3 regions of the Streptomyces sp. NPDC058051 genome follow, and region 2 is predicted to be linked to each of the others. Evidence: riboswitches for the same ligand, from Rfam matches in the RefSeq annotation. Region 2 holds a riboswitch; each other region holds the start of a gene.
The links. A riboswitch is a leader RNA that binds a small molecule or an ion and turns the genes downstream of it on or off. The one in region 2 is predicted to bind S-adenosylmethionine.
Positions count from the first base shown of each region.

Region 1: another riboswitch for S-adenosylmethionine. It lies ahead of thrC (threonine synthase); the one in region 2 lies ahead of ACFVUT_RS09810 (aminotransferase class V-fold PLP-dependent enzyme).
Region 3: another riboswitch for S-adenosylmethionine. It lies ahead of ACFVUT_RS18310 (putative leader peptide); the one in region 2 lies ahead of ACFVUT_RS09810 (aminotransferase class V-fold PLP-dependent enzyme).

Region 1 covers NZ_JBHVRW010000019.1:79,305-82,570, forward strand. Annotated here, with positions in the region: gene ACFVUT_RS26540 (trehalose-6-phosphate synthase) at 1-247, opposite strand, end outside; gene ACFVUT_RS26545 (glucosyl-3-phosphoglycerate synthase) at 292-1,242, opposite strand; SAM riboswitch class I at 1,396-1,522, shown strand; gene thrC (threonine synthase) at 1,540-2,841, shown strand; gene ACFVUT_RS26555 (MoaD/ThiS family protein) at 2,871-3,149, shown strand.
Region 2 covers NZ_JBHVRW010000004.1:411,758-415,023, reverse strand. Annotated here, with positions in the region: gene ACFVUT_RS09820 (cytochrome bc complex cytochrome b subunit) at 1-48, shown strand, start outside; gene trpD (anthranilate phosphoribosyltransferase) at 189-1,253, shown strand; SAM riboswitch class IV at 1,359-1,476, shown strand; gene ACFVUT_RS09810 (aminotransferase class V-fold PLP-dependent enzyme) at 1,653-3,029, shown strand; gene ACFVUT_RS09805 (Lrp/AsnC family transcriptional regulator) at 3,110-3,266, opposite strand, start outside.
Region 3 covers NZ_JBHVRW010000010.1:192,204-195,469, reverse strand. Annotated here, with positions in the region: gene ACFVUT_RS18320 (NtaA/DmoA family FMN-dependent monooxygenase) at 1-279, opposite strand, end outside; gene ACFVUT_RS18315 (LLM class flavin-dependent oxidoreductase) at 298-1,506, opposite strand; gene ACFVUT_RS18310 (putative leader peptide) at 1,599-1,706, opposite strand; SAM riboswitch class IV at 1,764-1,876, opposite strand; gene ACFVUT_RS18305 (putative leader peptide) at 2,074-2,184, shown strand; gene ACFVUT_RS18300 (hypothetical protein) at 2,569-3,266, shown strand, end outside.

The DNA of each region.
Region 1 (3,266 bases), on a different contig from region 2:
CGAGCGCGGCGCACACCCACAGCTTGTCCTTGACGGCGCTCAGCCCGGAGACGAGCCCGCCGCCGCCGCGCTTCGCGTCGAGCGTCCCGTCCACGGCGAGGCTGTACGAGACCGGGCCGCGGTTGGACGCGACGAGGACCTGCGCAGCGGACCGGGCCCCGGACGAGGCATCGGGCCGGGCCCCGGACAAGGCTTCGGACGGGGCTTCGGACAAGGCTTCGGACGGGGCTTCGTGCTCGGAGACCATGTTGCGGAATCTAGCCCGATCACGAACCGCCCAAACGTGCGAAGTCAGGCCGCGCGGCGCGAGACGTACTCCTCGATCTCACGCATCGGGGGTCGTTCCTCGGTGTCCACCGCATGGGTGTGCGGGACGAAGCCGTCCTCGCCGCGTTCGAACTGGGTGAGCGACGGCCGTACTAAGTGACCCCGGGAAAGTCGGAGTTGCGCGGTCCGGTAGATGGCCGCCGCCATCCGGCCGAGGGCCTGGCCGTCCTGGTGGCGGTGTCTGCGCACCCCCACGTCGACCTGGGCCAGTGCGTCCAGGCCCACCGTGTGCAGCGCGTCGACCAGGAGTCCCAGCTCCACTCCGTAGCCGACGGGGAAGGGAAGCCGTTCGAGGAGGGAGCGGCGCACCGCGTACTCGCCGCCCAGCGGCTGGACGAAACCGGCCAGCTGCGGCCAGTGCAGATTGAGCAGGGGGCGGGCCACCAGTTCCGTGACGCGACCGCCCTGACCGGCGGTGTCGCCGAAGGGGCGGTCGTACATCGCCTTGACGAACTGCACGTCCGGTTCGGTCAGGAGCGGGCCGACGATGCCGGAGACGAAGTCCGCCGAGAAGTCCTTCAGATCGGCGTCGACGTACGCGACGATGTCACCCCCGGTCACCAGCAGCGACCGCCACAGGACCTCGCCCTTCCCGGGCACGGCGGGTATCCGGGGGAGTATCGCGTCCCGGTGCACCACCCGGGCGCCGGCCTCCCGGGCCACCCGCGCGGTGGCGTCCGTGGAACCGGAGTCGATCACCACGAGTTCGTCGACGAGACGGACCTTCTCCATCAGCTCGCGCCGGATCGTCGCGACGATCTCGCCGACCGTCGCCTCCTCGTTCAGCGCGGGCAGGACGACGCTCACGCTCCCGCGACGCGGCTCCCGGGCCTTGGCGGCGAGCAGCCGGTCCAGCGGGCGGTCGGTGGCGGACCAGGAACGCCTGGCCAGCCAGTGTTCGACCTCTTCCAGCACGCTCGATACTCCCTGTATGTGATCCATCTCGCGGTTCGGACGACTATCTCAACAGTCCGGTGCTTCGGTTACAGTCTTGAACAACGCGGATGACCCTCGCATGTCGGGGTCCGTCCGCCGAAAAACGCCTGGATCGACGATCCAGTGCCATAGCGCTCATCCAGAGGGACTGAGGGAACGGCCCGTTGAAGTCCCGGCAACCCTCCTGCCGACCGCGAGGTCAGGTGGGGAAGGTGCCAATTCCGTCTCGTGGCGAAATGCGTCGCGAGGAAGATGAGGAGAAAGGGCCTCGCCACCATGGCTGCGCAGACTGTTGCAGTAAGCACCAATTCTTCCGACGACGCTGTCGATCTCGGCCCCGCCGCGGCGCTTTCCTGTCGCGAGTGCGGCGAGCGTTTCGAGCTCGGCCCCCTCTTCGCCTGTGCGTCCTGTTTCGGGCCGCTCGAAGTGGCGTACGACCTGCCGAGCGGCTCTCCCGACGAGCTGAAGAAGCGCATCGAGGCCGGACCGAACAACATCTGGCGTTACGCGCCGCTGCTGCCGGTCCCCGCCGATGTCGCGGACAAGCCCAACATCAACCCCGGCTTCACCAAGCTGGTCAAGGCCGACAACCTCGCCCGCGAGCTGGGCGTCACCGGCGGCCTGTACGTGAAGGACGACTCCGGCAACCCGACGCACTCCTTCAAGGACCGTGTCGTCGCCATCGCCGTCGAGGCCGCCCGCGCCTTCGGTTTCACCACGCTCTCCTGCTCCTCCACCGGCAACCTCGCCGGTGCGGTGGGTGCCGCCGCCGCCCGCGCCGGCTTCCGCTCCTGCGTGTTCATCCCGCACGACCTGGAGCAGGGCAAGGTCGTCATGGCCGCGGTGTACGGCGGCGAGCTGGTCGGCATCGAGGGCAATTACGACGACGTCAACCGCTTCTGCTCGGAGCTCATCGGCGACCCGCTCGGCGAGGGCTGGGGCTTCGTCAACGTCAACCTGCGCCCGTACTACGGCGAGGGTTCCAAGACCCTGGCGTACGAGATCTGCGAGCAGCTCGGCTGGCGGCTGCCCGACCAGATCGTCATCCCGATCGCGTCCGGATCGCAGCTCACGAAGATCGACAAGGGGCTGCAGGAACTGATCAGGCTCGGCCTCGTCGAGGACAAGCCCTACAAGATCTTCGGCGCCCAGGCCGAGGGCTGCTCCCCCGTCTCCACCGCCTTCAAGGCCGGACACGACGTCGTACGGCCCCAGAAGCCGAACACCATCGCCAAGTCCCTGGCGATCGGCAACCCGGCCGACGGGCCGTACGTCCTGGACATCGCCCGCCGCACTGGCGGTGCGGTCGAGGACGTCGACGACGAGCAGGTCGTCGACGCCATCAAGCTGCTGGCGCGCACCGAGGGCATCTTCGCGGAGACGGCGGGCGGGGTGACGGTCGGTGTGACGAAGAAGCTCATCGAGGCGGGCCTGCTCGACCCGACGCTGACCACCGTCGTCCTCAACACCGGCGACGGCCTCAAGACCCTGGACGCGGTGGCCGCGACCTCGCAGGCGACCGCGACGATCCGGCCGAGCCTGGACGCCTTCCGCGCCGCCGGCCTCGCCGGCAGCTGACCACCCGAGACTGAAGAAAGGCACCCCTCATGAGCGTCAAGGTCCGCATCCCCACCATTCTCCGCACCTACACGGGCGGCCAGGCCGAGGTCCCGGCCGAGGGCGCGACCCTCTCCCAGGTCATCGAGTCCCTGGAGCAGAACCACCCCGGCATCGCCGCCCGCGTCCTGGACGACCAGGGCAAGCTGCGCCGCTTCGTGAACGTGTACGTCAACGACGACGACGTGCGCTTCGAGGGCGGCCTGGAGACGGCGACGCCGGACGGCGCCGGGATCTCGATCATCCCGGCTGTGGCGGGCGGCTGCTGACCGCCTTTCCGGCCTGACAGCGATATCGGAATTGCCCCCTCTGCGAGAGAAGCGGAGGGGGCAATTCTGCATGGTTGAGCGCGGTAGAGTGTGGGAAGTCCCCCCAGCTGCTCGCGC
Region 2 (3,266 bases):
ACCGCCGAGGAGTACAAGGAGATCACCAGCGGCCACGGTCACCACTGATCGCCTGAACTGATCGCCACAGCAGGAGCCCCGTCCATCCGATGGACGGGGCTCTTTGCTGTCCGCGGCCCTCGATAAGGTGGAGGTGACCCCTTTTGGGGTGACCTCTTTTATCGGCTGTGGACCCTCAGGAGCGGACCATGAACGTTGTGACCCCGGGCGGCGGCGACAGCGTGGCGGACCGTTCCTGGCCCGGCGTGCTGAACCCCCTGCTGCGCGGCGAGGACCTGAGCGCGGACGACACCGCGTGGGCCATGGACCGCATCATGAGCGGTGAGGCGACCGATGTGCAGATCGCCGGTTTCGCGGTGGCGCTGCGCGCCAAGGGCGAGACGGTCGACGAGGTGTCCGGCCTGGTGCGCGCGATGTACGAGCACGCCCGCACCATCCACGTGCCCGGCCGCACGGTCGACATCGTCGGCACCGGAGGCGACCTCGCGAAGACGGTCAACATCTCCACGATGTCGGCGATCGTCATCGCGGGTACCGGCGCCAAGGTCGTCAAGCACGGAAACCGCGCCGCGTCCTCGGCGAGCGGTTCCTCCGACGTCCTGGAGAAGCTCGGCGTCAATCTGGAGCTCAGCGCGCAGCGGGTCGCCGAGGTCGCCGAGGAGGCGGGCATCACCTTCTGTTTCGCGGTGAAGTTCCATCCCGCCCTGCGCTACGCGGCCAAGGCCCGCAAGGAACTCGGCGCCCAGACCACCTTCAACATCCTCGGGCCGCTCACCAATCCCGCCCACGTGCGCGCCCAGGCCATCGGCGTCGCCGACCTGCGGATGGCGCCCATCGTCGCCGGAGTGCTCGCCGAGCGCGGCAATTCGTCGCTGGTCTTCCGCGGTGACGACGGTCTGGACGAGCTGACGACGACCGCGACCTCACGCGTCTGGGTGGTCCGGGACGGATCGGTGCGCGAGGAGGCGTTCGACCCGCGCGACATCGGCCTGGAGCTGGTGCCGACGCAGGCGTTGCGCGGCGCCGACGCCTCGTACAACGCGGATGTGGCCCGCCGGGTGCTGGCCGGCGAGCGAGGGCCCGTACGGGAGGCCGTGCTGCTCAACTCGGCGGCTGCGCTGGTGGCTCTGGACCCGACGGACGGCACGCTGAACGAGCAGCTCGCCGCCGGGATCGCCAAGGCCGCCGCATCCATCGACTCGGGCGCGGCCCGGGAGGCGCTGGACCGCTGGGTTGCGGTCAGCAACGCCTGAGAGCCTGTCGGGTGGCCTCTGATCGGGCGGAAGGTGACGCGGGGCGCGGTCCGGATCCTGGACCGCGCCTTGCGCGTCCACGCACGTATGGCAGGATGCTGGTCAGGTCATGAGTGACAGCGACTACGGCCCCGGCCCGCTGTCCGGCAACCCTCCGTCCGTGGCGGGGTGCCCCGGGTGAAGACCAGGCCGTAGGCAGCGAGGTCTGCGGCAAGCGCGGGCCCCTCGGCATCTGTGAATGCCAACCCCCGGGGTCCTGGTCCCTAGGGAGTCTCTTGTGAGCACGCGAATGCGATAGGGCTTCCCGGCCCTCCTCCGCACACCCCCTTTTCACTCTCCGCTGTGCTGCCGCGTATCCGTCGGCGCCTGCGATTCGCCTGCCTCTTACGGGAGTTCGCCATGTCTGTCTTCACTGCTGCCGCCGACCAGTCGCTTTGTGCCCCGCTGCCCGTTCTGGGACAGGATGTAACGGTTCCGCTGGTCACGGGTGGTGAAGTCACCTATGCCGCTCTCGACTACGCCGCCAGCGCCCCGGCCCTCCAGCGCGTCTGGGACGACGTCGCCGCCTACGCCCCGTACTACGGCAGCGTCCACCGTGGCGCCGGGTACCTCTCGCAGCTCTCCACGGACCTGTTCGAGAACAGCCGGGCGACCGTCGCCGAGTTCCTCGGCTGCCGGGCCGACGACCAGGTGATCTTCACCCGGTCGACCACCGACTCCCTCAACCTGCTGGCCGCCGTCCTCCCCGCCGACTGCCAGGTCTTCGTGTACGAGACCGAGCACCACGCCTCGCTGCTGCCGTGGCGCGACGCCCGGGTGACCTACCTGAACGCCCCGCGCACCCCGGCGCAGGCCGTCGAGACGCTGGAGCGCGCGCTCGCCGCCCGTGACCCCCACGGCCCCGCGCTGGTCTGCGTCACCGGCGCCTCCAACGTCACCGGTGAGCTGTGGCCGGTCAAGGAGCTGGCGGCCGCCGCGCACGCGCACGGTGCCCGGATCGTGCTGGACGCCGCCCAGCTCGCCCCGCACCACCCCGTCCACATCGCCGACCTGGACGTCGACTGGGTCGCCTTCTCCGGACACAAGCTGTACGCGCCGTTCGGCTCGGGTGTGCTCGCGGGCCGCGCCGACTGGCTCCAGGACGCCGAGCCGTACCTGGCCGGCGGCGGCGCCTCGCGCAAGGTCGCCCGCCGCACCGACGGCGGCGTGGACATCGAGTGGCACTCCACCGCCGCCCGCCACGAGGCCGGTTCCCCCAACGTCATCGGTGTGTACTCCATCGCCTCCGCCTGCAAGGCGCTGACCGAGGCGGGCTTCGGGAACCTGGTCGCCCGGGAGCAGCGCCTCGTCACCGCGGTCCGTGCCGGTCTCGCGGAGGTCCCCGAGGTGAAGGTGCTCTCGCTGTTCGGCGACGACGCCCCTCGGGTCGGCGTCATCTCCTTCGTGGTGGAGGGCTGGAACAGTTCGCACTTCGCGGCGGCGCTCTCCGCCGAGTACGGCATCGGGGTCCGCGACGGGCTGTTCTGCGCCCACCCGCTGCTCCGCACCCTGCTGGGCAGCGACCCGCAGGCGGTGGGCGAGTGCGGTGCGCCGGAGGCCGAGCCGGGCGAGCGCTCGTTGAACGCGATCCGGGTGAGCTTCGGGGCCGGTACGCCGGACGAGCACGTCGAGCGGTTCGTCGGCGCGGTCAAGGAGCTGGTGGGCAAGGGTGCCCGGTGGAAGTACCGGACCGAGGGCGGTCGCTGCGTCCCCGACCGGGGTGCGGCGCAGCTCTGACGGATGCGTGGCCCTTCGGCGGGGGACGGGCGGGCGGGCCCGTCCCCCGCCGAAGGGCCACGCCGTGACGCGGGGCGTTCCTACGCGTCGAGGCCGATGGCGAAGGCGGCCTCCAGGTCGTGCTGGGAGTACGTACGGAAGGCCACATGCGTGTCGGTGGCCTCGACGCCGGGGATCTTGCTGATCCGGCCGGGGATGACGTCCGCCAGATCGTCGTGCCTGGCCACCCGGACCATG
Region 3 (3,266 bases), on a different contig from region 2:
GGCGGCGAGGGCGGACAGCACCGTGAAGGTGTCGGGGCGTCCCACCACGTCCAAGTCGTATATCCGGCCGCCCTGTTCGCGCAGCCGAAGCCCCTCGGCGAGGAACAGGAAGTCGAACCTGGCCCGTTCGGCAGTGCGCGCGAAGTGCGCGAACGAGCTGAACTCGACGTGGCTGCCGGCCTCGGGGTCGCTCCACACGGTGGTGTTGTTGACCCCGGGGAAGTGGGCCGCGAGATGGATCTGCTTGAGCGGCTTGCCGGTGTCCTTGCTGGTGCTCATGTCGGTGGTCCCTCCGGCTCAGGCGTTGGCGTAGCGGTTGGCGGGGCGGGAGAGTCCGAGCAGCCCGCGCAGGGTGTCGGCCTCGTAGGCATGCCGGAAGGCGCTGCGGCGCTGCAGTTCGGGCACCAGGCCACGGGTGATCGCGTTGAGGTCGTGGCCGATCACGGCGGGGCGCAGCCGGAAGCCGGAGAGTCCGGCCCGCTGCCACTCCAGGAGCAGATCCGCCAGCTGAGCGGGCGTGCCCGTGAACACGGGCGCGTCACTGGTGTACGCGTAGCCCGCGAGGCCGTCCAGGCGGGCCCGGCGGGCCGCCGCCGCCGCGGGGTCGTCGTCGAGGAACACCACCAGGTCACCGAAGAGGTGCAGCGGTTCCTCCGCACGCCCGGCCACGGCCTGTTCGCGGCGGATCTCGTCGACGACGGCACGTGCCTGGTCTGCGTCGTGCGGGGTGACGTAGCCGATGTCGGCGGACCGGGCCACCAGTTGGAACGGGACGCTCTGGTGCGCCAGAGCGCTGACGACCGGCTGCCCCTGCGGTGGCCGGGGCGTGATCGAGGGGCCCTTGACGCTGAAGTGTCGGCCCACGAAGTCGATGTAGTGCAGCTTGTCGCGGTCGACGAAACGGCCTGTGGCGGAATCGCGGATCTCCGCGGAGTCCTCCCAGCTGTCCCACAGGCGGCGCACCGCCTCGACGTAGTCGCCGGCCTCCTCGAAGAGTTCGGCGATCAACTCCTGTACGGCAGGGCTGTCCAGGTCTTCGATGCGGACACCCGGAATCGCACGGCGCCCGAAGTGGGCCGCCTCGTTCCGCCGCGCCGACACCTGGATCCGCAGGCCCGCGCGTCCGTTGCTCACGTAGTCGAGGGTGGCGATCGCCTTGGAGATGTGGAACGGCTCGGTGTGGGTGGGGACCACGGTCGGTACGAGCCCTATGTGCCGGGTCAGCGGGGCCACACGGGCGGCGATGAGCACCGCGTCGAGCCGCCCCCGCACCTGATCGGTACGGCCGTCGGGTTCCGCGAAGTGCGAGCTCTGGAGCCCGAGCGCGTCCTCGATCGTCACGAAGTCGAGCAGGCCGCGCTCGGCCTCCGTGATGACGTCGGCCCAGTACGGAGCAGTGAGCAGGTCCCCGGGACGGGCCACCGGCTCACGCCATGCGGCCGGGTGCCAGCCCGCGCCGTCGAGCGCGACGGCCAGGTGGAGCGAAGAGGACAGCGAGGAATTCAGCGAAGAAGACGAGGACACGAGAGGGGTGCCTTCCTGATCGACCGTACGTGATCACCGTCCCTCGTCCGGAGGGTTCGGCGGCGGGAGAGCGGTCAGGAACAACAGAGCGCGGCGGCCACGCGCTGCAGGTCGATGTGAGGCCGGGAGCACAGGTGGAGGCGTCGTCGCGGGGCGATAACCCTGACCAGCAGGCGGGACACGGGTGCCACGACCGTCACCTCCGCCCTTCCGTCTCGGCGGACCCGAGGGTTCGGCCCGCATCGCGCTTGCGGAACCCGGACGGGCTCCGCCTGGTCATCACCTGGAGCACCCCACCGCGCAGGAGGGTTGCCGGTCAGCAAGCCAGGGCTTGACGCTGACACTCATGACCTGCCCGGAACGCTACGTGGGGCGGCAGCCTCGCGCAATGTCCGGCAGGCATGGTCATGCTCACATCGCCACGACGCACAACAACACGGCTACGCCGAATGTTCCGTCAGACCGGCCCGGCTGCCGACTCGTTCGGACCGGGGTCGAAGCCACGCCCCTTCTTGACAGGGGCATGCTTCTCTTGATTGCCTTCCCGGCATGCATCCGGGAGTTCTTCTGACGGCGCGACGCCATGTCGACCTGGTGAGGCACGCCTCCAGCCTGTGTAGCTCCCGGGCAGCCTGTGCCGTCATCACGCACACGTCGTAGTCCCGCGTCGACAGCTCCCTTGTCGGCCAACACATGTGTCGCTGCTCCGGCAGGCGCTCCCCGGGCATTTCCACGATCCGACAGGCGCAGCCCCTCGTCCCTGTCCTGGCCATTCTCCCTGCCCTGGTCATCGTCCCCGTCCTGGTCATCGTCCCTTCCTGACGCATGACGACCTCGGTACAGCTGTCCAAGAGCTCTCAGTGATCGCCTGAGGTTCTCTGTTTCGCCTCCGCACCGGTTTCGCCTCGGCAGCCAACCGTGGTGCGGACCTGCTCGGCGCATCCCCCGCCTCTTGTCCTCCGCCCATGTGCACGGCCCGGCGCCAGGGCCGGACGTGCCCTCAGACGTGCCCTCGTCCGTATCGCGTATTCCCAGGAGACCCGCATGACCTTCGCCGTCCCCGCCCGTTCACGGCTGCGCACCGCGCTGGCCGCTGCCGTCACCGCTGCGGTGGTCGCCGCAGCGGGCGCGGCTCCCGCAAGCGCCACCGGCTCGGTCTTCGCTCCGGCGCCGCCCCACAACCCGTACACCGGACCGGACGGCACTGCCACCATGCACGGGGACACCGCGTCCTCGGACACCACGCCGCTGGCCGGGCCGGGGCCCGGCACGCTCACCTCGGATCGGGTGGCCCTGGCGTCCGCCTGCCCGACCGTGCTGGTCGGGTCCGACGGCTATCCTGTGGCGTTGTGCACGCCCATCTTCGGGCAGGTCCCCACGGTCCACCTGCTGGACCCGGACGACGGCGGCTCGATCGCCGAACTCGCCCTCACCAAGGGCTCGCTGCTGGGTGGCGTCTACGCGTACATCGACCAGAACGACCGCCTGGTGGTGGTGGACGGCAGCAGGTCGCTCCTGCGGGTCGGCCATCACCGGAACACGGACGGCGACTGGACGCTGACCGTCGACCAGAGCCTGTCCCTGACCTCCGAGATACCGCAGGACGACGCGGTGACCGGACTCTCGCCGGACTGGCAGGGGCGTGTCTGGTTCGCGACCGGCGAAGGGCTGGTGGGCACCGCCGACGACCGCACCGGCACGGTCCGCACCCTGCCACTGCCCGGTGGGGAGAAAGTGGCGAA